Regions from separate parts of the Nocardia brasiliensis ATCC 700358 genome, predicted to be linked through region 3. Evidence: riboswitches for the same ligand, from Rfam matches in the RefSeq annotation. Region 3 holds a riboswitch; each other region holds the start of a gene.
The links. A riboswitch is a leader RNA that binds a small molecule or an ion and turns the genes downstream of it on or off. The one in region 3 is predicted to bind cobalamin.
Positions count from the first base shown of each region.

Region 1: another riboswitch for cobalamin. It lies ahead of metE (5-methyltetrahydropteroyltriglutamate--homocysteine S-methyltransferase); the one in region 3 lies ahead of O3I_RS22040 (methylenetetrahydrofolate reductase).
Region 2: another riboswitch for cobalamin. It lies ahead of O3I_RS07640 (ABC transporter substrate-binding protein); the one in region 3 lies ahead of O3I_RS22040 (methylenetetrahydrofolate reductase).

Region 1 covers NC_018681.1:7,137,824-7,145,303, forward strand. Annotated here, with positions in the region: gene O3I_RS31710 (pyruvate carboxylase) at 1-3,020, opposite strand, end outside; gene O3I_RS46885 (hypothetical protein) at 3,152-3,280, opposite strand; cobalamin riboswitch at 3,419-3,626, shown strand; gene metE (5-methyltetrahydropteroyltriglutamate--homocysteine S-methyltransferase) at 3,776-6,043, shown strand; gene O3I_RS31720 (limonene-1,2-epoxide hydrolase family protein) at 6,110-6,481, opposite strand; gene O3I_RS44215 (DUF1737 domain-containing protein) at 6,641-6,817, shown strand; gene O3I_RS31725 (short-chain fatty acyl-CoA regulator family protein) at 6,936-7,480, shown strand, end outside.
Region 2 covers NC_018681.1:1,723,065-1,730,544, reverse strand. Annotated here, with positions in the region: gene O3I_RS07660 (serine hydrolase domain-containing protein) at 1-352, shown strand, start outside; gene O3I_RS07655 (MerR family transcriptional regulator) at 387-1,157, shown strand; gene O3I_RS42450 (ATP-binding cassette domain-containing protein) at 1,162-3,417, opposite strand; gene O3I_RS07645 (ABC transporter permease) at 3,414-4,385, opposite strand; gene O3I_RS07640 (ABC transporter substrate-binding protein) at 4,391-5,977, opposite strand; cobalamin riboswitch at 5,997-6,179, opposite strand; gene O3I_RS07635 (alpha-mannosidase) at 6,326-7,480, opposite strand, start outside.
Region 3 covers NC_018681.1:4,962,432-4,969,911, forward strand. Annotated here, with positions in the region: gene O3I_RS22005 (MFS transporter) at 1-476, shown strand, start outside; gene O3I_RS22010 (ABC transporter substrate-binding protein) at 567-1,679, opposite strand; gene O3I_RS22015 (RNA polymerase sigma factor SigF) at 2,257-3,081, shown strand; gene O3I_RS22020 (hypothetical protein) at 3,145-3,456, shown strand; gene O3I_RS22025 (helix-turn-helix transcriptional regulator) at 3,545-4,138, opposite strand; gene O3I_RS22030 (DUF1059 domain-containing protein) at 4,304-4,495, opposite strand; cobalamin riboswitch at 4,680-4,814, shown strand; gene O3I_RS22040 (methylenetetrahydrofolate reductase) at 4,952-5,935, shown strand; gene O3I_RS22045 (hypothetical protein) at 6,026-6,409, shown strand; gene O3I_RS22050 (VOC family protein) at 6,422-6,817, opposite strand; gene O3I_RS22055 (M3 family metallopeptidase) at 6,837-7,480, opposite strand, start outside.

The DNA.
Region 1 (7,480 bases), 2.2 Mb from region 3:
GTGACACCCTTCTCCAGCTGCACGCGGTGTTCCTCACCGTGGCGCAGGCCGTAGAAGAACTGGTTGGCCGAGAGCCCCATGGTGTCGCCGTACTTCTCCCGGTGCGCGAGGAATTCGGCGGTGGGCGCGGGGAACAGCAGCCGGTTGAGGGTGGCCCGGCGCTCTTCGGAGCTGCCCGCCAGCCCTGTCTCGTCCGCGGCGGTGAGCGGGGTCTCGGGCTTGGCCGGGCCGCGGCCTTCCAGCGCGCGGCTGCGGAACGGCTCCGGCCAGCCACCCGCCGGCGTGCCGAGTTCGCCACGCAGGAAACCGATCACGGAATCGGGGATGTCGAAGCGACCGGGGTCGGCGGCGAAGTCCTCGATGTCCACACCGGTGCCGACCAGGGACAGGGCCAGGTCGCCGACCACCTTCGAGGACGGCGTCACCTTCACCAGCCGGCCCAGCAGCCGGTCGGCCGCAGCGTATTTGGCCTCGACCTCTTCGAACCGGTCACCGAGGCCGAGCGCGATGGCCTGCTGGCGCAGGTTCGACAGCTGACCGCCGGGGATCTCGTGGGTGTACACCCGGCCGGTCGGGGCGGGCAGCCCGGATTCGAACGGCGCGTACACCTTTCGCAGCGCCTCCCAGTACGGCTCGAGATCGCACACGTTCTGCAGGTTCAGTCCGGTGTCGTGCTCGCTGTGCGCCGCGGCCGCGACGATCGCGGAAAGCGCGGGCTGACTGGTGGTTCCGGCCATCGCGGCGCTGGCACCGTCGACCGCGTCGGCGCCGGCCTGCCAGGCGGCGAGGTAGGTGGCCAGCTGACCGCCGGGGGTGTCGTGGGTGTGCACGTGCACCGGCAGATCGAAGTTGCTCCGCAGGGCCTTGACCAGAGTCGCCGCGGCGGGAGCGCGCAGCAGTCCGGCCATGTCCTTGATCGCGAGCACGTGCGCGCCCGCGTCGACGATCTGCTCGGCCAGTTTCAGGTAATAGTCCAGGGTGTACAGGGTTTCGTCCGGGTTGGACAGATCACCGGTGTAGCTGAGCGCGACTTCGGCGATGGCCGTGCCGGTTTCGCGCACCGCGTCGATCGCCGGGCGCATCTGGTCGACGTTGTTGAGCGCGTCGAAGATGCGGAAGATGTCGATGCCGGTCGCGGTCGCCTCGGAGACGAACGAGCGGGTCACCTGCTCCGGGTAGGGCGTGTAGCCGACGGTATTGCGGCCGCGCAGCAGCATCTGCAGGCAGATGTTGGGCACCGCTTCGCGCAGCAGAGCCAGGCGCTCCCACGGGTCCTCGTACAGGAACCGCAGCGCCACATCGTAAGTCGCACCACCCCACGCCTCGATGGACAGCAGTTCCGGCGTCAACCGCGCGACGTGCCCGGCGACGCCGAGCAGGCCGTTGGTGCGCACCCGGGTGGCGAGCAGGGACTGATGCGCGTCCCGGAAGGTCGTGTCGGTGACGCCGACCGCCGCCTGAGCGCGCAGATCCCGCGCGAAACCCTCAGGGCCCAAACGCAACAGCCGCTGCCGCGAGCCGTCCGGGGGCGGCACCGACAGGTCGATGGCGGGCAGTTTGTCGTGCGGGTACACCGTCGTCGGCCGTTCACCGTGCGGCTTGTTCACGGTGATGTCGGCCAGATAGTTCAGAATCTTGGTGCCACGGTCGGCCGAGCCGCGCAGCGTCAGCAGTTGCGGCCGCTCATCGATGAACGAGGTGGTGACCCGGCCCGCCTTGAAGTCCGGATCGTCGAGTACCGCCTGCAGGAACGGAATGTTGGTGGTGACGCCGCGGATGCGGAATTCGGCCAGCGCCCGCCCGGCCCGCGCGACCGCGGCCGGGAAGTCGCGGCCGCGGCAGGTGAGCTTCACCAGCATCGAGTCGAAGTAGGCACCGATCTCCGCGCCGAGGTTGGCGCCGCCGTCGAGCCGGATGCCCGCGCCGCCGGGCGTGCGGTACGCGGTGATCCGCCCGGTGTCCGGGCGGAAGCCGTTGGCCGGGTCCTCGGTGGTGATCCGGCACTGCAGCGCCGCGCCGCGGATGGTGACCTTGTCCTGGCTCAGGCCGAGATCCGCGAGTGTCTCGCCGGCGGCGATGCGCAGCTGCGACTGCACCAGGTCGACGTCGGTGATCTCCTCGGTCACCGTGTGCTCGACCTGGATACGCGGGTTCATCTCGATGAAGACGTGATTGCCTCGCTCATCGAGCAGGAACTCCACCGTGCCCGCGCAGCTGTAGCCGATCTCCTTCGCGAAAGCCACCGCGTCGGCGCAGATGCGGTCGCGCAGTGCGGGATCCAAGTTCGGTGCCGGTGCGAGCTCGATCACCTTCTGGTGCCTGCGCTGCACCGAACAGTCGCGCTCGAACAGGTGCATCACGTTGCCGTGCTGGTCGGCCAGGATCTGCACCTCGATGTGGCGCGGGTTCACCACCGCCTGCTCGAGGAACACCGTCGGATCGCCGAAGGCCGATTCGGCCTCGCGCGAGGCGGCCTCGATCGACTCGCGCAGCTGCGCGGGCTCGGCGACCCGGCGCATGCCGCGCCCGCCACCACCGGCGACCGCCTTGACGAAGATCGGGTACTCCAGCTCCTGCGCGGCCGCGAGCAGTTCGTCCACGTCCGCGCTCGGCGCGCTGGAACGCAGCACCGGCAGGCCCGCGGCCTTGGCGGCGGCGATGGCGCGCGCCTTGTTGCCCGCGAGCTCGAGCACCTCGGCGGAGGGGCCGATGAAGGTGATGCCCTCGCGGGCACAAGCCGCCGCGAGGTCCGGGTTCTCGGACAGGAAGCCGTAGCCGGGGTACACCGCGTCGGCGCCCGCCGACTTCGCCGCGTCGATGATCGCGTCGATCGAGAGATAGGCCCGGACCGGGTGCCCTTGCTCACCGATCTGGTACGACTCGGCCGCCTTCATCCGATGGACCGAGTTGCGGTCCTCGTACGGGAAGACGGCTACCGTCCCCACGCCGAGTTCGTAGGCCGCACGGAAGGCCCTGATGGCGATCTCGCCGCGGTTGGCGACCAAGACTTTCGTGAACATTGGCCTAAGGTACCCGGCTGCGCGCATCTCACAGACACTGATGCAGCCTTCGCAGGGATCTTCACAACAGCACAGGGCAACGCTGCGAAGTTGCGTTCACCGGGCCGTCACAGATCCGGCCCGCCGCCGAGCTATGCCCAGCGCAAGGTCCGGTGCCGCAGCCCACCGCGGAACTGACCGACGGCGAGACCGAACATCAGCCTGCGTTCTTCGGCGACCAGGCCACCGGTGAACGGCACCCGCACGATCTGCGACAACACCGCCCGCAGCCGGATTTCCGGCAGGCAGTTGTCGGTACTCCCTGGTGACGCGCCCGGGCACACCACCGCGAGCGGCCTCGGCCTATGCTGGTACGCGCAGCTGGTTCACCGATGCGCGCGAGATGGAGCCCCGACGACGCGCACGGAGCCGAGTTCGGCCGCCCGGAAACGGGGGGCCGGGCGAGAGGGAACCCGGTGGGAATCCGGGACTGTCCCGCAGCGGTAAACAGGAACGAATGCCGTCACGAGCACTGGGTACCCCAACCCGGAAAGCGACGGTTAGTAGGTCGGCCGACAACGGCCGGTGCCTGTGAGTCCGAAGACCTGCCAGCCGTGCCGGGTACGCCGTATCCGGCGACCACCGCCTCGTGGATTTGGGCGTGCGGTTGCACCAGTGCTGCAGTGTCGGGCTCCCTTCGTGGTCGGCCGGCTCGTCAGCCGGTGACCGCGCCGCCCGTATGGCGATGGTCCACGACTCAGCACTGGAGAGACATCGTGACTGTTGTACATCAGACACCGTTCACCGCAACGGTTCTCGGGCTACCACGGGTGGGGCCGCGACGTGAACTCAAGCGGGCCACCGAATCCTACTGGGCCGGCAAGATCGACGCCGATCAGCTGCACGCCGTCGCGCGCGAGCTGCGGCAGGCCCAGCTTGCCGAACTCCAAGCGGCAGGCCTGGATTCGATTCCCGTCGGCACCTTCTCGTACTACGACCAGGTGCTCGACACGGCCGTACTGCTCGGCGCGCTGCCACCGCGGGTCGCCGGCATCGCCGACCCGCTGGATCGGTACTTCGCGGCCGCGCGCGGCAACGAGACCGTCGAGCCGCTGGAGATGACCAAGTGGTTCGACACCAACTACCACTACCTGGTGCCGGAAATCGGTGCGGACACCGCGTTCTCGCTGCACCCGGAGAAGCTCCTGGCCGAGGTGCGCGAAGCACTGGACCTGGGTGTCGCGGCCCGGCCGGTGGTGATCGGTCCGGTCACCTTCCTGAAGCTGGCCAAGGCCACGGGCGGCGCGGCGCTGGACCGGCTCGCCGAACTGGTGCCGCTCTATCGTGACCTGCTCGCACAGCTCGCCGCAGCCGGCCTCGGCTGGGTCCAACTCGATGAGCCGATCCTGGTCACCGATCTCACTGCGGCCGAAATCGAGCTGGTGCGTAGCACTTACGCCGAACTCACCGCCTCGGCGGAGCGTCCCGCGATCCTGGTGGCGACCTACTTCGGGCACCCCGACGCCGCGCTGACCGCGCTCGCGAGCACCGACGTCGAGGGCATCGCGCTCGACTTCACCTCCGGCACCGATGTTTCCGACGTCGCGGCGGTGCCCGCGCTCTCGAGCAAACTGCTCGTCGCCGGCGTGGTCGACGGACGCAACGTGTGGCGCACGGACCTCGACAAGTCGCTGACCACCCTCGGCACCCTGCTGGGTTCGGCTGGGTCGGTGGCGGTTTCGACGTCGAGCTCGCTGCTGCACGTGCCCTACACCCTGGCCGTCGAGACCGGGCTGGACGACGCGCTGCGGTCGTGGCTGGCGTTCGGCACCGAGAAGGTCGCCGAGGTGCGGCTGCTCGCGACCGGCTTGACCCAGGGCACCGAGGCGATCAGCGCCGAACTGACCGACACCCGTGCGGCACTGGCCTCGCGCCACACCGACCCACGACTGAACGACGCACAGGTCCGTGCCCGGCTGGCCGCGCTCGGCCCGGACGCCGTCACACGCGCACCCGCCGAGGAACGCCGTGTGCTGCAACAGGATCGGCTGCAGTTGCCGCCGCTGCCGACCACCACGATCGGCTCCTACCCGCAGACCTCGGCGATCCGGGTAGCCCGGGCCGAGCTGCGCAAGGGCGAGATCGACCAGGACGAGTACGTCCGCCGGATGCGGGCCGAAGTCGCCGATGTCATCGCGCTGCAAGAACAGCTGGGCCTGGACGTGCTGGTGCACGGCGAGCCGGAGCGCAACGACATGGTGCAGTACTTCGCCGAACAGCTCGACGGCTTCGCGGCCACCGAGCTGGGCTGGGTGCAGTCCTACGGCACCCGCTGCGTGCGGCCGCCGATCCTGTTCGGCGATGTGGCGCGCCGCACGCCGATGACCGTCGACTGGATCAGCTACGCGCAATCGCTCACCGACAAGCCGGTCAAGGGCATGCTCACCGGGCCGGTGACCATCCTGGCCTGGTCGTTCGTCCGCGACGATCAGCCGCTCGGTGATTCGGCGCGTCAGGTGGCACTGGCCATCCGGGACGAGACGGTGGACCTGCAGGGTGCGGGCATCCGGATCATCCAGGTCGACGAACCCGCACTGCGCGAACTGCTTCCGTTGCGCAAGGCGGATCAGCAGGCCTACCTCGACTGGTCGGTGCAGTCGTTCCGGCTGGCGACCGCGGGGGTCTCCGACGCCACCCAGGTGCACACGCACCTGTGCTATTCGGAGTTCGGCGAGGTGATCGACGCGATCGCCGGCCTGGACGCCGACGTGACCTCGATCGAGGCGGCACGCTCCCGGATGGAGGTGCTCGACGATCTCAACGCGGCGGGCTTCGATCTCGGGGTGGGGCCGGGTGTCTACGACATCCACTCGCCGCGGGTGCCCAGTGTCGAGGAGATCACCACCTCGTTGCGGGCCGCGCTGAAAGCCGTTCCCGCCGAACGGCTCTGGGTCAACCCGGATTGCGGACTGAAGACCCGCGGCCAGGCCGAAGTGGCAGCGTCACTGCGCAACATGGTCGCCGCCGCGGCCGCGGTGCGCTGAGCACCGCGATCACGCATTGACAGCGCAGCGCCTCCTCCCGGTTCGGGAGGAGGCGCTGGGCCTCTTTCAGAGGTCGAAAGCCTTGTTGATGGCACCCATGTCGAAGTAGTCGCGCCAGGCGGTGATCGCGCCGTCGGATACTTCGAAGACGCCGGTGACCGGGAGCGGAATCGCACGGTCGGCGGTGCGCAGGGTGTCGGTGCGCTCGTTCATGACCAGGTTGCCGGCCGCGACCTGGTGGTGGATGTCGAAATCGACGCCTCGAAAGGTGGCCAGGAATCCGACGAGGAAATCACGGATCGCGGCCCGGCCGACCACCGGCTCCATCGGAATGTTGTGGTAGACGGCGTCTTCGGCGAAGAAGGACGCGATGCGGTCCGGATCGGGGTCCGACCAGCTCCGGCACATGGCACGGACGAGTTCATCGGGGCTCGGCATCGACTTGGCTCACTTTCGTTCGAGGACGGCACGCGCCGCGCACCCCCGATTCAACCAAGCAAATGCTCGGTTCGGAACCCCCGCGCCCACTGGCCGGACCTCAGTCTCGGTGTCGCACACGGATATCGACTTGTCCGCGGCACCGCCTAGGCTGACCGGATGACCGATCAACCCCTGCGCTACCGATTGATCACCGGCGTCGACGACGCGACGTTCTGCGAGCGGATCAGCGCCCTGCTCGATCAGGGCTATCAGCTGCACGGCTCGCCCGCGGTGACGTTCAACGGCACGGACGTGATCGCCGCACAGGCCTTGATCTGGGGTAGCGACCAGTAGCCTCTTCGCATGCTACGCAGCTGACATCTCGGACAAAACACCTCGCAGTGACATATTTTCGCAACGAACAAGCGTGGATATGCGATGTTTGCGAAGGTGTGGGGCTACCATCTTGCACGTGCGGAAGATGTACGCGGGTGCGCGGCTGCGGCGGTTGCGCGAGGAACGCCGGCTCACCCAGGCGGCGCTGGCGAAATCGCTGGATCTCTCACCCAGCTATCTCAACCAGCTCGAACGTGACCAGCGCCCGCTCACCATCCCGGTGCTACTGAAACTCAACTCCACCTTCGACCTGGACGTGCAGTTCTTCGCGGCGGACTCCGATGCCCGGCTCGTCTCGGATCTGCACGAGGTGCTGATCGATGCCGCGGGCGGGCACACCGCGCCGCTCACCGAAGTGGAGGAGCTGGCGACCAGACAGCCCGACGTCGCGCGGATCGTCGTCGCGATGCACCGGCGACTGCGCGCCGCCACCGACCAGCTGGACCTGCTCTCCGCCCGGGTGGACACGCCCGCCGGCACGCCCGGCGTGCCCATGCCCTACGAGGACGTGCGGGACTTCTTCTACGACCACCACAACCACATCCCGCAGCTGGACATCGCCGCCGAGCAGCTCTTCGAACAGTCCGGGCTGACCATCGGCTCGCTCGATCGCCAGCTCGC
Region 2 (7,480 bases), 3.2 Mb from region 3:
CGGCGACATGATCTCGACCACCCGGGATCTGCACACCTTCATCGCCGCACTGGTGGGCGGCCGGCTCCTGCCCGCCGAACTGCTCGCGCAGATGTTCACCCCGCATCCCGAATTCGGTTACGGCCTGGGCGTTTTCGTGCAGGAGGCACCGAACGGCGGCGGCACCATCATCACCCACAACGGCGGTATCGCCGGCCACGGAGCACTGATGTACAGCTCGCTCGACGGCAGCAAGACCCTGACCGCGACGCTGAATTCGGTGGACGACGCCGACCTGTCCCTATCCGGCGCGTTCCAGCAGGGCATGCAGCGGCTCGTCGCGGCGGTGTTCGGCGGCGAGCAGGCCGAGTAGACCGACCCGCCCGCGCAGCAGGCAAGCTGGACGAATGATGAACGGCGTCACGATCGGGCAGGCGGCGGCCTTCGCCGGTGTCACGGTCAAAACCGTGCGGCACTATCACAAGCACGGGTTGATCGAGGAACCCGCGCGCGACAGCTCCGGCTATCGCCGCTACGGCTCGGACGAGCTGCTGCGGCTCGTCCAGGTCCGTGCCCTGGCCTCGGCCGGCATCCCGCTGGCCGAGATCGGGCCGCTGCTCGACGCCGACGCCGCGCAGTTCGCCACCGCCCTGACCGAGGCCGAGCGCCTGCTGAACGAGCGGATCGCGGACCTGGTCGCGCGGCGCGACACACTGCACCGGCTCGCCGACGGCGACCGCGCCCTGCTGCCCGACCGCGCCTGCGCGCTGCTCGACCGGATGGCGGAACTCGGTTTCGATCCCGGCTATGTGACCGTGCAACGCGAGGCCCTGGTGTTGACGCGGGCCCTGGTGCCGAACGGTTTCGACGGTTTCCTGGCCCAACTCGAACACCGATTCAGCGATCCTGGGCACATCGACCTGGCCAAACGCGGCTGGGCCGCGGAGAGCTGGGATCCCGACGATCCGAGGGTCGCAGAACTCGCCACCGCCATGGTCGAGCACTACCTCGCCGACACCACATCGCTCGCGAAAGTCACCGACTTGAACGCCTGGACCAACGCCGCCACCCAGTACAAGCTGATCAACAACCATCACGATTCCCCGGTCTCGGCCCGCCTCACCGCGCTGGTCGAGGCCGAACTGCGCGCCGCGGGCCTGCCGATCCCCCACCGCTAGCGGGTCAGGTCCGGCTCCCGACGGACAAGGACCAACCCGCTCGAGTATCGGGGGCGGCGCTCGAGGCGGTCAGCGCGAGGGTGGTGTCGGCGAGACGATCGAGCACGGCGCGTTGGTGGCTGATCAAGATGAGGGACAGGCCATCTCGGCGCAATTCGTCGAGCAGATCGATGATGGTTTCCCGGGCCCGCACGTCCAGGGCGGAGGTTATCTCGTCGCAGATCAGGATGCTCGGATCGGCGGCGAGTGCGCGGGCGATGGCGACTCGCTGTTGCTGCCCACCGGACAGTTCACCGGGGCGGCGGGCAGCCAGGTTCGGTTCGAGCCGAACGGATTCCAGCAGTCGGATGGTCTCGCGGGCGGCGGCTTCGGGCGTCATCCCGCGCAGCAGGCGCAGCGGCCTGCTGATCTGAAAACCGATGCGGTAGTAGGGGTTCAGCGACGTCGCGGGGTTCTGATAGACCAGCTGAATCGCGCGCCGCTGCGTGGTGGTCCGCCGATCCACGTCGGGCGCCAACCGGACGCCGTCGAGTTCGAGCAGGCCGTGCGCGGGCCGGTGCAGGCCGGCGAGCACGCGGGCCACGGTGGTCTTGCCCGCACCCGAACGGCCACTGAGGGCAAGGCATTCGCCGGGTTGCAGCGAGAAGGACAGGTCGGCGGCGACCGCCCGAAAGTGCCGGCGGTGCCCGTGCCCGGCCGTCAGCTGCTCGACGCGCAGCACCGGAGGGGCCGCGAGGTTCCGGGTGGGCGACCGTGAACCCACTGTGTAACAAGGTCTTTCATCGCGGAGCGGCGCGAACGAGCGAACGCGTCCCTGATCGAATTCCAGCACGTCGTCGATCAGCTCGGCCAGGGACGAGACCTCGTGCGTGATCACCAGCAGGGTGATCGTGCTGTCCTGCCTGATCCGGCGCAACGTAGCCACCAGTTCGTCACGGGTCTGCGCGTCGAGCCCGGTGGTCGGCTCGTCGAGCACGAGCAGCGCGGGCTCGCCGAGCAGCGCCATCGCCAGCAGCACCCGTTGCTGCTGGCCGCCGGAGAGCTGGTGCGGGAACCGGCGCCGGAAGCGGCGGTCCGCCGGTAGGCCGACGCGGCGCAAGGCCTGCCCGACACCGTCGCCTGAATCGCCGTGCAGCCGGGCGATCTCGCGGATCGCGGTGCCGATCCGCAACGAGGGATTGAGACCGGACGCCGGGTCCTGCGGCACATATCCGGTTGACCGCCGCTCCCCTTGTGCCGCACCGACTTCGATCGTTCCTTCGGCCCGCAGCCCGGCGGGCAGCGCACCGAGCACCGCGCGGGCGAACGTCGTCTTGCCCGCGCCGGACGGGCCGATCACGGCTACGCCGCGGCCGGTCTGCAAGTGAACCGAAACATCGTGCAGCAAAAGGTTATCCGCGCGATCCCACACCGTGAGCCGATCCACTCGCACACCGGAAGCGCCGGCCCGGCTGGGGGATACCACCTTGCCCCGCGGCGCACGCTGCGCGCCGAGCATACGATCCACCACCAGGTTGATCGACACCACGAGCACCATGATCAGTAACGCCGGTGCGAGCACCGCCCACGGCTGCCGCCCGAAGCCGGGCCGGTTCTCGGTGATCATCAACGCCCAGTCCGCTGCGGGCGGGCGCAGCCCGAGCCCGAGGAACCCGCTCACCGCGACCATCGAGATGGTCATCGACATCCGTACACCCGCATCGGCCAGCACCACCGACCGCAGATTCGGCAGCACCTCGACCAGTGCGAGCCGCCACAGGGGTTCGCCCCGGGCGCGCGCGGATTCGACGTAGCCGGTACCCGCGAGTTCCAGCACCGCGGTGCGCACGATGCGGATGATCCACGGCACCGACGCCAGGGTGGTCGCCGCGACGATCGCGGCGGGCCCCGCGCCGATCGCCGTCGCGAGCACCGCGAGCAGCAGGAACCACGGCACGACGACGATCGCGTCGACCGGCCGCATGATCCAGCGGTCGGCGCCGCGGCGCAGCCCCGCGACCAGGCCGAGCCCGAGTCCGAGGCTGTAGGCGACGAGCAGCGCCAGCCCGGCGATCGCGACCAGCGACAGGCCACCGTGCAGGACCCGGGACAGCACGTCGCGCCCGACCACGTCGGTGCCGAGCAGATGGCGCGCGCTCGGCGGCTGGAACGGCCGGCCGTGCGCGGCGGTCGGTGCGTACGGCGCGCAGAGCGGACCGGCGAGCGCCACCAGCAGCACGGCGAGCGCGATCACCGTCCACCCCGTCCGCAGTTGCCTCATCGGCCCGCCACGATCTGTTGCCGCGCAAGCGGACTCACCAGCAACGCGAGCAGGTCGGCGAGCAGGTAGACACCGATGCCGAAGGCCGCCAGCAGGACGGCCGTCGACTGGACGAACGGAAAATCACGAGCGGAGATGGCGCGCAACAACTCCTGCGACAGGCCCGGATAGACGAACAGCGTCTCCACCACGGCCACGCCGCCGATCAACCCGACCACCGAACCGGCCAGGGGATGGATCGACGCCGAGACCGCGTTGGGCGCGACGTGCCGCAAGAACAAGCGCGCACCACCGATTCCGTTGAGCCGCGCGGTCAGAATGTACTCACTGGCCATCACCTCGGCGGTCTGGGCGCGCACCATGCGCACCGGGTGTGGCGACAACCCGATCAGCAGACAGGTCACGGGCAGCACGAGGATCTCCGGTCGCTCCCAGACGCTGGTGCCGGTCGGCAGCAGCGAGACGGCGGGTAGCAGATGCAGAGTCAGCGAGACGGTCGCCACCAGCAGCACACCGGACACGAACGACGGCACCGACTCCGCGGTGAGCGCGGCGACGCTGATCACCCGATCGGTCCGCGAACCGGCCCGCGCGCCGGCCGCCAGACCGAGCCCGATCGCCAGTGGCACCAGCAACGCCGCGGTGAGCAGCGCCAATGTCGCGCTGTTGGCGAATCTGCCGAGCAGCACCTCGCGCACCGGACGCCCGGAGATCAGCGAATCGCCGAAGTCGCCCCGCGCGAAATCGCCCGCCCACTCCGCGAATCGGACCGGCGCGGGCCGGTCCAGGCCCAATTGGGCACGCAGCGCGGCCAATTGCGCGGGCGCCGGATCGCCACCGCCTTCCCGGGACAGGATGACGGTGGCCGCATCGGAATCCAGCGTCTCGAACAGACCGAACACGATCAGGGCGACGCCGAGCAGCACGGCGATGCCCGCGCAAACTCTAAGTGCGACATAGCGAAGCACGACCGTCAGCGGGCCAGCCAGGTCGTGGCGTAGTTCGCCCAGTCGTCCGTGCCGGGTACCCCGTTGCGCACGCCACGCACGAACGGCCTGGCCGCGTCCGGTCGTTTCGCGAAGCTGTGCAGGATGTAGCCGCCCTCGTCCCAGAGCGATTGCTGCAGTTCGAGGTAGAGCCGGCGGCGGAGCTGCGGGTCCATCGCCGCGCGCGCCGCCGCGAACTTCGTGTCCCACTCCGGGCGCTGCCAGCCGGTGCCGTTGCTCGGCGAGGTACTGGTCATGGTCTGGCCGTAGAAGTAGTCGAGACTGTAGTTCCACCAGCCGATGTGGGTCAGTGGGAACTTTCCGCTGACCTGGGAGAAATAGGTGTCGGCCGGCACGGATTCGAGGCGGATGGTGATCCCCGCCGCCTTCGCCTGCTCGGCGTAGAGGGTCGCGGATTCGAGCATGCCCGGCATGCCGTCGGCGGTTTGCAGTGCGACCGTGAGGTTTTCCTTCCCGGCCGCGCGCAGCAATTCACGGGCCCGCTGCGGGTCGTAGGTGCGTTGCGGCAGCGAATCGGCGTAGAAGGGCGCGCCTTTGCCGTACACGTCGTTGCCGACTTCGCCGTAGCCGTAGTACACCGAGTCGACCATCGCCTGCCGGTCCACCGCCAGCCGCATCGCCTGCCGTACGCGCACGTCGTCGAACGGCGGGATATCCACCCGCATCTGGAAGGCGCCCATCAACCCGGCGGGCGGCACGATCACCGAGACGTCCGGATCGCTGGACAGATTGCTGGCCTGCAGGTACGAAACCTCGTGCACCACATCGGCCTGATCGGAGAGGAAGGCGTTCACCCTGGCCTCGGTCTCGGCGATCTGGATGATCTCCACCTCGTCCAGCAGGGCCGGACCGTCCCAGTGTCGCTCGTTGCGCCGCAACAGCGTTCGGTCACCGGGCGACCACCGCACCAGCGCGAAGGGTCCGGTGCCCACCGGCAGGGTGCGCTCGTCGAAGGTGGTCGTGCCGTCCTTGACGATGTAGCAGTACCAGCCCGCCAGCACCGAACCGAAGTCCGCCAGCGGCGTTTTCATCGCCACCACCACGCCGAGATCGCCGTCGGCACGCGTCCGGGCCATGTCGACCATGGCGAGGTCACCGGAGGACTTGCGCGCCGGGTCCAGCATGCGCGTGAAACTCCACAGCACGTCCCGGGAGGTGAGAGGTGTGCCGTCGCTGAAGAGCACGCCCGGACGCAGGGCGATCCGCCACTCGCTGCCATCGGCATTGGGCTGCAACGATTCCGCCAAGCGGTACCGCAGGGTGAGGTCGTTGTTGTAGGCCACCAGCTTGTCCCACACGTTCTTGGAGACCGCGCCGCCCGCCGAACTGCCCGCTTGATGGGGGTCGAGCACATCGGCGGTCGCCGACCGTCCCGCGATCGCCGTGCGCAACCGCCCGCCGGGCCGGGGTGGGCCATCGGGTGCGTCGCCGGGGTTCGCGCCGCTATCGCAGCCGGTCAGCGCCCACGCGCCGCCGACCGCTGCCAGCGCGGTCGCACCCAGTAGTAACCGCCGCCGCCCGAATGCGGGCGCGGTCGATGTGGAGTTGTGCATCGCCATCCTCGTGGTGTTCGTCCCTTACCGCGGCGCAGGTATCCTGGCTCCCGATTCGACGCGCACCGCCGGCCTTCCAACCTGGGCAGGTCGTGGCCATGAACTGGCGGTTTGCTCCTCGGTGACAGTTGCGGGACAGCCCCGGATTCGCACCGGTGTTCCCTACGCCGATCAGAACGTTACAAGGCCCGGGCCGCGAAACCGCAGCTTCACCTCGGGATTCGCCACGACTCGGCGAGTTCGGCTTCCCTAATAAATATTTTGGGGTTACCGTGGAGCGTGCCGGAGCGTGTACCGGCAGCCACGATGGCCCCGCGCCGCTACACCCCGGCGCGGGGCCACCCCGGTCTATCCCGCAGGACGCGTGAAGCGGAGCGTGACGAGCTGGAAAGGCCGCAGCCGCAGGCGAACTCCGCCCGATTCCGCAAGTGCCGGACCTTCGCCCGGCAGCGGCCGTTCCAGCAGATCGCACGCCTGGTGGCCGGTGGTCTCGAAATCCGGGGTGACCAGGGCGTCGGCCCGCCCACCGTGCGCTTCGTAGAGGCGCAGGACGATATCGCCGCTGCCGTCATCGGCGAGTTTGACCGCGCTGGTCACCACCGCGTCGTTGTCGACCGTGAACAGGGGCGCGACCGGGTCGGCGACGCCGGCGGTCGGGCGGGCGAGGTTGATGCGATAGCCTGCGGCGACCGCGTCCCCGATCGAGGCGCCCGGCAACAGAGCGTGCCGGAAGTCGTGGGTGCCGTGATCGGTCTCCGGATCGGGGAACCGCGGCGCGCGCAACAGCGAAGCCCGCACCGTTGTCGTCGTCCCGCCGTCGGGCCGGACGGTCCGGGTGACGTCGTGGCCGTAGGTGGAATCGTTGACCAGCCCGACACCCCAGCCGGGTTCGGCGAAGTGCACGAACCGATGATTGCAGGCTTCGAACTTCGCGTATTCCCAACTGGTATTCATGTGCGTGGGCCGGTACAGGTGCCCGAACTGGGTCTCGGACGCGTAGCGGTCGGCGTGGATGTCCAGGGGGAAGGCCAGTTTGAGGAATTTCTCGGTCTCGTACCAGTCGACGCGGGTGTCGATGTCGAGGCTGCGCGCGCCCGCGCGCAACGTGAGCGTCTGCTCGATCTTGGACGAACCGAACGAGCGGCCCACCCGCACCACCGCATCGATCGGCGAATCCGTCTCCGCCACCACGAAATCCGTGTCGGTGAGATCGGTGACCCGGTTCCGGTAGAACAGATCGACATCCCAGGCGTCCCACGAGTTGGGCAGATCCGGATGCAGCTGCAGCAGGTTCGCAGGTGTCTGCGGCGGCAGCGTCTCGCGCTGCTGGGCGCGGTCGAACACCGACACCACCAGACCGCGCGCGTCGATCTCCACCCGCAGCAGGGCGTTGTCCAGCACGAACCCGCCGTCGGCCCGCTCGACCACCGTGCCCGGCGCCGCCGGCTGCTGCGGTCCCGCACCGCCGGCGGGCACCGCGCACCAGGCGTGCGGCGCGGGGTT
Region 3 (7,480 bases):
TCGCCGGCCAGCTGCCGGTGACCAGCTGGCTCGCGCGGCGCGGCGGCTCCGGTCGCGGGCTGGTGGTCGGCATGGCGATCATGGCCGCCGCGTTCGTGCCATTGCTGTGTGCACCGAACACGGGGGTGCTCGGCGGCAAACCGGTCGCCGTGGCCGCCCTCCTGCTCTGCGCCGCACTCCTCGCCCTCGCGACGGCGGCCGTATTCCCTTGCGAGATGGACACTGTCGTCTCACTCGCGCGCGGCCGGATCGTGGCCACCCACTACGGCTTCTACAACACGATCGTCGGCACCGGCATCCTGCTCGGCAATCTCACCACCGGTGCCCTCTTCGACGCGCTCACCGACGCCGGTCGCCCGGCCCTGATCTGGGCCGTCCTCACGGTGATCGGCGCCGCCTGCGCGCTGGCCCTGTGGACGCTGAACCGGTCCGCGCCGCCGACCCCGGCACGCGTCGAGGTCGCCGCACGCCGCTGACTCACCGCACCCCTTCTGATCCACCGCACCCCGCCTGGCGCAGCGGGTGCGGGGACTCGGAAGGGGTGCGGCTGCTTCGGATCGCCCCGGCTACTCGGCGGGGTGGGTGTGCAGGACGCGGAAACGCTCCGGTCTGGCCGGGTCCCGATCGACGACCTGGATCGGCGCACCCGCCCACTGCCAGACATTCAGGCCGGGTACGCGCGCGAAGCGGATCGACCCGCGGGTGCCTTCGACGGCCACGCGAGCCCACGACGCCGCGACCTCGGCACCGGGCGTGCGCAGCACCTCGGCGAGGACGGTGATCGTGTCGTAGCCCTCCAAAGCGACGAACAAGGGTGCGACGCCCAACCGCGCACGCAAGCGGGGCTCGACTCGATCGCCGAGGACGCTGAGCCGCTCCGGCAGGTAGCGCAGGAACGGAATTCCGGCTCCGGCGGCACCCAGCGCCTTCGTCCATTCAGGGAACTCCGGCTGCCCGGCCGGGGCGCCGAGCAGAATGTCGTCCAGGCGCGAATCACGCCGGACCGCTTCGACGATCGGCACGGCCGGGTCCGGGTGGCCGACCAACAGGAGCAGGGCGGTCGCGCCCTGCTCGATCAGCGCGTCGCAGAGTGCCGCCGGGGTGTGCACTCGGGCATCGAACTCGAGCACGGCACCGCCGCGGGACGCGAAGGACTCCCGCAGAATCCGCGTCCCCGCAGCCCAGTAGACGCTGGGTTGAATGGCTACCGCGATGCGGTCGCGGCCTGCGCGGACCAGGAAGTCCGCGTAGGTCTGCCAGCCGAGAGATTGAGGTGGGGCCAGCCGCGCGACCCGGTCGGTCGGCTGCTCGACGAGTTCGTCGAGAACCGCGGACGAGCACAGAAACGGCAGGCCGAGCGCGTCGGCTCGAGCGGCCGCGGCACGCGCGACCACGCTGTGATATTCCCCGGCCAGGGCCGCCACGTCGAGGCGAGCGAGTTCGTCGACGGCCGCGACGGCCCGCCGCGGATCCGCCGCGGTATCGCGGACCACCAGTTCGAGCGGTCGCCCGAGGATCCCACCCGCGATATTGATGTCCTCGATCGCCAGCTCCAGCCCGGCGAGCAGGTGTGCGCCGGCTTCGACCCAGCCGGGCCGGGTGCGGGGAACGAGAGCGCCGATCCGGACGGATCGCGGTGCCGGGCGCACCTGGGTGACCATGCCGGGTATTTCACCCACGACCGCCGATCGCAGGCAACCGAATTACCGCAGGCGCGCGTCGGCACCGGCACACGGGATGATCGTTTCCGTCGACGGCGGCAAAGGCCGTATGACCACGGGCTTACAGATCGTCCACTCTCGCTGTCCAGGATCTCGGCCTGGCGCGGCCTCGAAACTGAACGCGACGATGCCTCCGAAGACCAGCGCCAAGGCCGCCGCCGCCCCGAGTATCGGGCGGACCAACGGAAGCCTGGATTGCCGAGCCAGCTCTCGCGCGTGTCGACGGTGCGATCGCGACCACCACCAGATCAGTAACAGTTCCCTCATCGCGCAGTCCTGCCCCTCGCCTATATGAACTGAATCGCGCTGGCGAGCAACGTGTTACGCGACGCCACCGGCCCGCAGCCTGCGGTCGATCCGCAGCGGCCCATGCGTCGGTTTTTCGTTTTTCGGCTGGCGCTACGGCAAGACTTCGTTATCGGGACAGACGCCACCCCTCGGTGACTGGGACGCTGAACTGAGCGACGTGTCGAATGAGGGCGTTCAACCAGGAGCAGTGCCTCACGGCGAACTCGTCGCATACGGAAGGTTCCCCATGACCATCCAGTCTCCTGCCGCCGCCCGCCGAACTCGCCCACGTCGCGCCCGCGGAAACGATTCCTACGATGGCATCGAGCCAGTGCTGGCAGAACTGGCGGACTTGCCCGGCGGCTCGCCCGAGTACGAGCGGCTGCGCGCCGAGATCCTGCGGCGGTGCCTACCGCTGGCCGAGCACATCGCCCGGCGATACACCGGCCGCGGCGAGAACTACGACGACCTGTTCCAAGTCGCGAGCCTGGGACTCGTCGCCGCCGTGGACCGCTACGACCCGGCCCGCGCGACACCGTTCCTCGCCTTCGCCGTCCCGACGATCATGGGCGAAGTCCGCCGCCACTTCCGCGATTTCGGCTGGTCGGTGCGAGTTCCACGGCGCACCAAAGAAATTCAGCTGATGCTCACGCCCGCGGTGGAAAGACTCTGTCACCGGCTGTCTCGGATGCCCACCGCCCTCGAACTCGCCGTCGAACTCGACGTCGATCTGCTCGAGGTGACCCAGGCGATGCTCGCCGCCAACGCCTACACCAGCGATCCGCTCGACACCTCGGCGCACGACAGCGACAACGACTACGCGCCGAGCGCGGCCGACCTGCTCGGCGCGGAGGATCCGGGCTATCAGCTGACCGACGACGCGCTCGCCATCGCACCGCTGCTGGACGAACTTCCGGCCCGCGAACGGCTGGTCCTGCATCTGCGGTTCTTCCGCGGACAGACCCAGATCCAGATCGCCGAACGGCTCGGCGTCTCCCAGATGCAGATCTCGCGCATCCTCACCAAGACGCTCACTCAGCTGCGCGAAAGCGCACTGCCGGATGGCGATTGACGTCGAGCGCAACCAGATAGTCGCGGCCACAGCATGTTTGAACGCCGTGCAACGGGGCTTACGGTGGGAAAGACGATCGGGACGGTAGGTATGAAGACCAAAGAGATCACCGTGCGGGTGAAAAAGGGCCAGTGGCGCGACCTCAGCGCGGCGGCCGACTGCGCGGGCATGCGCGTCGAGGACTATATCCGCTGGAGCGTAAAGCTTTTGGCGCTGCAATCCCGGCCGGACAGCAACCCGCACCCGGCGTCCACCGCGCGCCCCGAGCCGCGTCGGCGAGCGCGTGCCGTGCTCGATCGACCCGAGTCGACGGCGTGGGAGGAGTGCTTCGCGGAGCAGCTGTCGCACCGTCTCGAACAGTTCCGCGACGATTGACACCCCGATGCCGCGGCGGCGAACCGCGCACCCGGTTCGCCGCCACCCGCGGCCGCGGCCGGCCGAGCGCAACCATGGAGAAATGTGCTCAGTTGTTCAGGGTGGTGTGCGGGGATCGACCGTAGATCCGGCGGTAGGACGCGGCGAAGCGACCGGAGTTCGCGAAACCCCAGCCGATGGCGATGCCGGTGACCGTCGCGCCGTCGGCGGGCACGCAACTGTCGAGTTCCTGATGGGCCCCGCGCAGTCGCAGGCCGCGCAGATAGGCCATCGGAGTGGTGTGCAATTCCTGCTGGAAGGCCAGTTGCATGGATCGCACCGACACGAACCCGGCCGCGGCGATATCGGCGATCCCGACCTCTTCACGCAGGTTCGCCTTCATGTACGCCACCCCCAACCGCACCGAATCCGCCGCCGCGCTGACCATTGCGGGCTCCGGCACGGGCAGTTCGGCGACGGGCAGGACGGCGTCGACGCAGGCCGCCAGATACTCGGCCGCGGGGTCGGTCAGGCCCAGCGCGACGGTCGTCGCCTCAACGCTGCGCTGATGCTCGAGCACCGTACGCACCAGGCGGACGGCCGCCATATCCGGGGCGGGCCCGGCGAAGCCGGGGGCGGTCACCACCCGCAGGAATTCCTCGATCGCCGGGATGTCCCGGCCGTCGAACCTCGTGCTCGTCATTGCCTCACCATCCGATCAACCCCCGAACGGTCGCCTCGGCACCTCCCAAGTTCCGCACTGTCCACCCTACGCATCGCCGTCACGCGGCACGCGCTGTCGAAACTCCGCCGGTCGGCGCCACCGCGGCCCGAATGCCGCGGTCCACCAGACGCCGGTGCCGACGATCTAGGTGGTGACCTTCTCGTCTTCGAGCGACGCACGGATCTGCGCGCGCAGCTCCGGTCCGTCTTCGTGCCGATGCACGGAGATCGCGTGCTCGCTGGCGGCTCGCACGACTTCGTCTTCCTCACCGGCGATGGTGAGCGTGCAGTTCGTTTCGCTGGGGAACCTACGGCAGTCGGCTACTTTTCTCGTCATGGGACGAGCCTCCTGAGAGATCAATATTGCTGGTCTCTACGGTAGACCTCCCAGGTCACCGGGGTCGCGAAAGTAGAAATCGGAGTGGGTGGGGCCGGGCGCGCTTGGCGCGCCTCGAGGTCGTCGCTTATATTCGCGAGCACAACTGGTTCGCCGGAGGTGGAGTCGAGGAGCCCCTGATCCACCGGCCGGTGTCGAGTTCGGGCCGCGTTCACGCGAACCCGGACGAGAGGGAACCCGGTGCGAATCCGGGACTGTCCCGCAACGGTGAATGGGCGCGCCCATGAGTCCGAAGACCTGCCGATTGTGCCGGGTACGCCGTATCCGGCGGTCGTCGCCTCGTGGATCGGGCGTAACGCCGAGTGGACCCGGGCACGGGATTGATGCTTCGAGGGCTCCGTCAGCGTTTCGCCCATTATGGGTGGTGGCCACAGGGCGCTACCACGGAGTTCATCAATGCTGAACCCTCACAAGAGTTTTCCCGCTCGCATCGCACCCGCGGTGCGCGGCGTGCCGTCGGTCGTGCAGAGCTTGCGCCTGCACTCGCGGCAGCGGGTGCCGTTCTCGGTGGAGTTCAATCCGCCCCGCGACGCCGCGGGGGAAGCGCGACTGTGGCGCGCGGTTCGCGAATTCGAGCGCATGCATCCGGCGTTCGTCTCGATGACCTACGGCGCGGGCGGTTCGACCAAGGACCGGACCGCGCGGATCACCGGCGCGCTGGCGCAGGAGACCACCTTGCTGCCGGTGGCGCATCTGACAGCGGTCGGGCACAGCATCGCCGAACTGCGCGCGCTGGTCGGCTCCTACGCCGACTACGGCATCCGCAACATTCTGGTGCTGCGTGGCGACCCGCCGGGCGATCCGCTCGGCGAATGGCACAAACATCCCGAGGGAGTCGAGTACGCCGAGGAACTGGTGCGGATCGTGCGGGATCTCGGCGACTTCAACGTCGGGGTCGCCTCGTTCCCGCAGCTGCACCACCGCTCCCCCGACCTGGACACCGACACCGCGTTCCTGGCCGCGAAACTCCGTGCCGGAGCGGATTATTCGATCACCCAGATGTTCTTCGAGGTCGACCATTACCTGCGTCTGCGCGACCGCCTCGCGGCCGCCGATCCGGAGCAGGGGGCCAAGCCGATCATTCCCGAGCTGATGCCCGTCACGTCGCTGCGCACCGTGGCGCGGGCGGAGGAACTCAGTGGTCGCGCGCTGCCCGAGCCGATCATGGCGCGACTGCTCCGGGCGGCGGGCACCGGCCCCGAGGAGAACCGCGCCGCGGTTCGTGAGGTCGGGATCGAACTCGCCACCGAACTCGCCCAGCGACTCATCGACGAGGGCGCACCCTGCCTGCACTTCATCACGTTGAACTTCGCCAAGGCGACCACCGAGGTGCTGACCAACCTGGGCTACGCGGTGACCGCCGCCCCGCTGAGCGCCTGATTCACCCGGCCGCGTGGGGGGACGTGGCGAAGTCCCGGTTCCGCGAGGACACTGAAGACGAATACCGTATTCGTCCCGAGGAGCGATGTGATGGCAGCCGAGAGGCCTTTTGGGATCGATCCGGAAGATTTCGAACGCGCGCTGCGGGAGGCGGGAATCGAGATCCGCGACCTGCTCGGCAAAGCCGGTCAGTACGTCGACCGCGCCGGAGTGAACACGCTGGCGTCGCTGCTCGGCCAGTTCGTCCAGCCGGAGCGCCCGCGCGCGGCGAAGCCGGAGAGCGAGACCACCGGCGAGACCGGCAGCGGCGTCTGGGTCATCTACAGCATCAACGACGCGGGCGAGGCCCGGGTCGAGCAGGTGTTCCCGAGCGAACTCGAGGCCCTGCGCGCCCACCGCGACAACACCGACGAACGCCGCCGCGTCCGCTTCCTGCCCTACGGCGTCCCCGCCACCGCCCTCGACTCGCTCTGACAGCGCTGTCGTTCAGTCCGCGGTGGCGACCTTCCAGAGGTGACCGTCAGGGTCGCTGAAGTGACCGTCGTAGCCGCCCCAGTCGGTGGCGGCGGCCGCCTTCGTCACGGTGCCGCCCGCGGCGGTCGCCGCACGGATGACTTCGTCCACCTCCGCCCGGGATGCGGCGAGAAAGTGGAACGAGGTGCCGCGGAAGCCGGTGCCCGCGGCGGGCACACCCGCGTCCGCGGCGACGACGTCCCATTCGTACAGCGCCAACGACGACGACCCGGCGCCGAGCCCGCACCGGACGAACCCCGGGAACTCCTGCTCGACCGTGCAGCCCAGGCCCTCGACATAGAACTTTTTGGCCCGGTCCACATCGGCCACCCCGAGCATGACGACGCTCAACTTCAATTCGACAGTCATGCTGGTCAGACTAGGTGACTCAGGGGGTGGGTGCGGGCGAGTCGGGGGCGTGGTCGAGCCAGGTCGCGAAGGCGTCGAAGGTGAAGGGGCGGCCGAGGAAGTCGGCCACCAGATCGGCCGCGTCCTTGGATCCGCCGGGGGCGAGGACGCGGTCGCGGTAGCGGCGCGCCACCGCGGGATCGAGTAGGTCGGCGGGCTCGAATTCGGCGAACAGGTCCTTCGCGATGACCAGGCTCCAGAGATAGGTGTAGTAGGCGGACGTGTAACCCGCGAGATGGCCGAACGACGCCTGGAAATGGGTGCCGGGCAGCACGGCGATCAGGCCGTGGCGTTCCATCGCGTGCCGGACGGCCGTGGTGTGGTCGGCGGGCCGATCGCGGTGCAGCAGATACGACACCGCGGTGTAGCCGACCTGGGTCTGGATCTGGATGCCCTTGCCGAAGTCGGTTGCGGCGCGCATCCGCCGCACCAGCTCGGCGGGGATCGCGGCCCCGTCTTCGTCGACCGCGAACCGGCCCAGAATCGTGGGATCCCAGGCCCATTCCTCGAGCATCTGGGACGGCGCCTCGACGAAGTCCCACTCGGTGGCCACGCCGGAGAACCGTGCCCAATCCTGTTGTCCGGCAAGCACATGATGCAGAAGGTGCCCGAATTCGTGGAACA